2 regions of the Rhizobium fabae genome follow, and region 1 is predicted to be linked to the other one. Evidence: riboswitches for the same ligand, from Rfam matches in the RefSeq annotation. Region 1 holds a riboswitch; the other holds the start of a gene.

The links. A riboswitch is a leader RNA that binds a small molecule or an ion and turns the genes downstream of it on or off. The one in region 1 is predicted to bind cobalamin.
Region 2: it holds a riboswitch for cobalamin, as region 1 does, so the genes downstream of both, nrdH (glutaredoxin-like protein NrdH) here and bluB (5,6-dimethylbenzimidazole synthase) in region 1, are expected to answer to the same signal.

The regions. Positions count from the first base shown of each region.
Region 1 is NZ_ML133646.1:67,073-69,520, reverse strand. It holds gene EFB14_RS03420 (DUF2865 domain-containing protein) at 1-554, shown strand, start outside; gene bluB (5,6-dimethylbenzimidazole synthase) at 570-1,259, opposite strand; cobalamin riboswitch at 1,302-1,489, opposite strand; gene EFB14_RS03405 (methyl-accepting chemotaxis protein) at 1,914-2,448, shown strand, end outside.
Region 2 is NZ_ML133667.1:61,493-63,940, reverse strand. It holds gene nrdE (class 1b ribonucleoside-diphosphate reductase subunit alpha) at 1-428, opposite strand, end outside; gene nrdI (class Ib ribonucleoside-diphosphate reductase assembly flavoprotein NrdI) at 407-811, opposite strand; gene nrdH (glutaredoxin-like protein NrdH) at 823-1,044, opposite strand; cobalamin riboswitch at 1,309-1,533, opposite strand; gene EFB14_RS31645 (heavy metal translocating P-type ATPase) at 1,794-2,448, opposite strand, start outside.

The DNA of each region.
Region 1 (2,448 bases):
CGCGAGCCGATATGCTCTCGCCCGTCAGCACCATCTGCGTGCGCAGCTGCGACGGCGGCTTCTTTCCGATCAGCTCGAATGCCACCTCGGTGGATTTCGGCCGTGATGCCCAGACCTGCGCCAAGATGTGCCCCGGCATCGAGACCCAGCTCTTCTATCGCGACGTGACGAGCACCGAAGCCTCGAACATGATCTCCGTCGCGACGGGCACGCCCTACAGCGCGATGAAGAACGCCTTCGCCTACAAGAGCCGCGCGCCCGGCGAAAAGAACGCCTGCGCCTGCAATCTCACCGCCTACTACAATGAGATGCGCGGCAAGCAGGCCCTGAGCCAACCGCCGCAACAGGGCTCGATCACCACCCTCCACACCAATCCGCCGGCGAAAGATGCCGCGGCAGCCACCGTGCCGCAGCCATCTGTCCCGGAGCGTCCCTACGATCCGACGCAGAACAAGGTCCGCCAGGTGGGCCCGCAATTCCTCGCCGGCGACCAGGGCTCGATCGATCTTGCCAATCCGGCAACGCCCGGCCCGCAGCCGCAGCAGCAGCAGTGATCGTCTGAATCCGGTTCAGCGCTCGCTCCGTCCCCAGCCGTCGTGGAAGACGAGTTCTTCGAGCGGCAGCCGTTGCCGCCAGCCTTTGACGGAGAGTTCCGGTTCGTCATAGAGCCGGTCGACAAAGCCGGCGCAGAGCCAGGCGACCACCTCGACATGGTGGGGTATGCCGAGAATGGTCTTCAGGTCGCCTTCGCGAAAGATGCTGACCCAGCCAATTCCGACACCCTCCGCCCGTGCAGCAAGCCAGAGATTCTGGATGGCGCAGACGGTGGAATAAGCGTCCATCCTGGGATTGTGCGTGCGCCCCAGCACCACGCTGCCGCTGCGTGTCGGATCGCAGGTCACGCAGATGCCGAGCGGCGCCTCGACGATGCCTTCAAGCTTGAGCGAACGGTAAGCCTGCCGCCGTTCGCCTTCGAACATCAGCGCCGCCTCCTCGTTGGCCCTGGCAAAGGCATCCCGCACCCGCGTCCTCACCTCCGCACTTTTCACCAGGATGAAATTCCAGGGCTGCATGAAGCCGACGGATGGTGCGTGATGAGCGGCGGTCAGCAGCCGCTCCACGACGTCGTCGGGCAAGGGATCGGGCCGAAATTGGCTGCGAACGTCACGCCGCGTCATGATCGCGTGATAAACGGCCTCGCGTTCGGCCAAGGAAAAGCCGGATGCCGCCGAAAGGGCATCCTCATCAAAGGGTCGCATCGTCAAATCCCAAACAACGCAACCGCCCGCCGTCCGCGCGGGTTGGGTCTATCTTGCCAGGCCGGTCTTCTGACTTGGCGTCATCCCCCTGCCGCAAGCCTTCCCGGCAAAAAGCCAGTGGCATGATGAGCGGCAGGCGTCGGCCTTACAGCGTTGGGCACGTTCCGGTCTTGCACCGGATTCCCGATTCTCCCGCCGCGACGGCGGGCACCTGACGATGCATCTATTTCAGGAAACCGGCGCAGCGGCAAGCTGCCTGCGACATCGATTTCGGCACTTGCCTGCATCACCTTCCTGCGCCTGCCTCGCGATACCGGCGCGGAACTGACGACACGCCGCCGCAGGCACCGCCAGGCCGAGCCCGAAGAGGCGATGGCGGAACGCGGCTCTTAGTCTTTTATTCCTGGAAGGCGGTTGCGATGGGGAGCGCCGCGGCGATCGAGGCCCGGCAATCCGGAAACAGCAGCCGGACGCGCCGATGTCCATTTCAATTTATCATTTCTTCACACAAAAAATACAGACTAAGATTGCGCGTTTTGGGTCGCAAGGAGGACGTGGGCATGAGTGCTCGCGCTGCGATCGCCGGCGTGGATGCCCGTATTGATATGCCGGTCGGGGACTAGCCGACCGCGTTTGCATTCGAGGCCCCACGGCATGTTCCAATTTCTCAAAACGATGCCCCTGACGGCAAAGCTGGCAGCGATCATCGTCACCGTCAATCTCTGCGGCATCTCCGCCTTCGCGGCCTATAGCTGGATGTACGAAACCCGGGCCTTGGTCGATGGCGCCAAGGCGAACTGGGCCAAGGATGCCGAACAGTTTGCATCCGTGGCCGCCGGCGGCGTCAAATGGGGCAAGGCGAATGCCGTTCGCGAGGCTTATTCGCTCTACCGGGATGATCCCTCGCTCGACCTTGTCCAGTTTGCCGCATTCAATGCGGACCTCGCAGCCGTCGATACGTGGACGCGCGACGGCATCGGCGGTTTGCCTTCTGCCGACGATTTGAAGAAGCGCCTCGGTGCCAAGCCGGAAAAAACGACGATCGACGACGGCGTGGCGGCAGGCGTGGTCACGATCATCGCGCCGCTTCCGCTGGATAAGTTGGGCAAGGCCACCGGTTACGTCCTCACGAATTGGTCTATCGAAAAGATCGCTTCCGAAGTTCGTCAGAAGGTCGTCATTTCGCTGC
Region 2 (2,448 bases), on a different contig from region 1:
AGATAGCGCTTTCCGTCGAAAGTCTTCAGCGTATAGCTGGTGTAGTATTTGAAGGCGCCGAGGAAGGTCGGGAAACGGAACTTCTTGGCATAGGCCTGGTCGAACAGGTCGCGCACGAAATTGAAGGAATATTGGTCGAGAACCTCCTGCTCGTAATAGCCCTCGGTCACGAGGTAATCGAGCTTTTCGCGGAGATTGTGAAAGAACACCGTGTTCTGGTTCACATGCTGCAGGAAATACTGCTTGGCAGCCATTCGATCCTTGTCGAGCTGAATCCGCCCCTGATCGTCATAGAGGTTCAGCATCGCGTTCAGCGCGTGGTAGTCGAGCGTTTCCGCCGCTTTCAAGGGGCGTTCGCCGGCGGGATGAGCAAAAGTGTTATGCGGTTTTGCGCCCGCATCCCGCGTCAGAGTTGTTCCCGTGTCCAAAACCGTTCCATTCCGTGTTTGACGTTGGCGACGTCGTCTTCCGTGCCGAGCAACTCGAACCTGTAGAGGTAAGGCACCTGGCATTTCTGCGCGATCACGTCGCCGGCGAGCCCGTATGTCTCGCCGAAATTGCTGTTGCCCGCGGCGATCACGCCCCGGATGTGTCCTCGGTTTTCCGCATCGTTGAGGAAACGGATCACCTGCTTGGGAACGGCCCCCTTGCCGCCGTCGCCGCTATAGGTCGGCACAACAAGCACGAAGGGTTCGCGGATATGGAACGCGTCTGCGCCACCTGCCGGAATGCGCGCCGCGCGCAGTCCGAGCTTGGCGACGAACCGATGGGTATTCTCGGACCGGCTGGAATAATAGACGATCAGGCCCATCGCTTTTCCGATCAGGAAAGCGCGCTGATCATGTCAGGACGGAAGCCCGCCCAATGGCGCTCGCCGGCGATGACGACAGGAGCCTGCATGTAGCCGAGGCTGCGCACGCGGTCGAGCGCCTCGGCATCCTGCGAAATGTCGACGATGTCGTAATCCACGCCGAGCCGGTCGAGAGCGCGGTAGGTAGCAGTGCATTGAACGCAGGCGGGCTTGCTGTAAACGGTAACGCTCATCATGTTCCTCGTGATGTCAATGAATTCAGGACGCAGGACTGGGATCGGGGCGTCTCGCGGCGTCCAGGCAACGCTTGATAATGATTTGGCAGAGTTGGCGCTTAAACGCCGGATACGATCCCTTGTGGGACTTGCGCGGGCGGCGGCCTTGATATGTTCGACATGACTTCACCCCGAAATGGCTCATGCGGAGGTTCGGGCCTGCGAAACGCGCTGCGGACATGATCGGCAGCCATGCAACGCGACCTTCCGGACACCCCGCCCGTGGACGTTTTGTTCGAGGCAGGTCTCCTGGCTCACGGGTCAAAGCACCCTGCCCAGCCTTCCCGGAGCATCATGCTCCAGTGACCTGAAATCAGACAGTTGCTCGCCGCTTACAGTTGCGGGGGCAGCTCCGGCATTGCCGCGCCATGATGGCGAAGCGCACCGTATTCCCGTCTTAGCCCTCGATCCTCACGAATCGAAGGAACCTCAAACACTAGATATAGTACGCGAATCGGAATTCACGTCAACGGATGGTTTGTGCATTGCGTTACGGCAGGTTTGAAATCACTGCATTCCTGTGAAAAACATGGATAACCAAAGCTTAAAGACATGAGGCTGTGGAGAAGGTCCCAGCAAAGAGAGCCAGCCTAACGCATGTGCTTCGTGCGTCCGCAAGGACGCACGGCGCTCCAACAGCCGGCTCCGCGATTTTCGATTCCCGATCAGGCCCGAATCGTCGGGTCTCAATCACAGTCAAGGAACATTCATGCCTTTATTCGAAGCAGCCGTAGCGCATTGATCGTCACCAGTACCGTGGCGCCGGTATCGGCGAGGATCGCCGGCCAGAGGCCGGTGATGCCGGCAATCGTCGTCACCAGGAAAACCGCCTTCAGCCCGAGCGCGATGGTGATATTCTGCAGGATATTGCGCATTGTCCGCTTGGAAAGCTCGATCATCCGCGCCACGTCGCCGACACGCCCGTGCAGCACGGCGGCATCCGCCGTCTCCAGCGCCACATCGGTGCCTCCGCCCATGGCGATGCCGATATCGGCGGCCGCTAGCGCCGGAGCATCATTGATGCCGTCGCCGACCTTGGCGACGATAAAGCCCTCACGCTTCAGTTCGCCGACGACCCGCTGCTTGTCCTCAGGCATCATCTCGCCGCGCCAGTCGATGCCGAGCATGCCGGCAACGGCGGCTGCCGTCCGTTTGTTGTCGCCCGTTAGCATCATCGCCTTGACGCCCGCCGATTTGAGCGTGGAGAGACCAGCCTTGGCATCCTCGCGCGGCTCGTCGCGCATGGCGATCAGGCCGGCCGTCGCACCGTTGACGAGCAGCACCGACACGCTCTTGCCCTCATCGTTCAATGCTGTGATGCGAGCGTCCTGTTCCGCGCCGAGCGCGCCGCGTTCGCGGGCC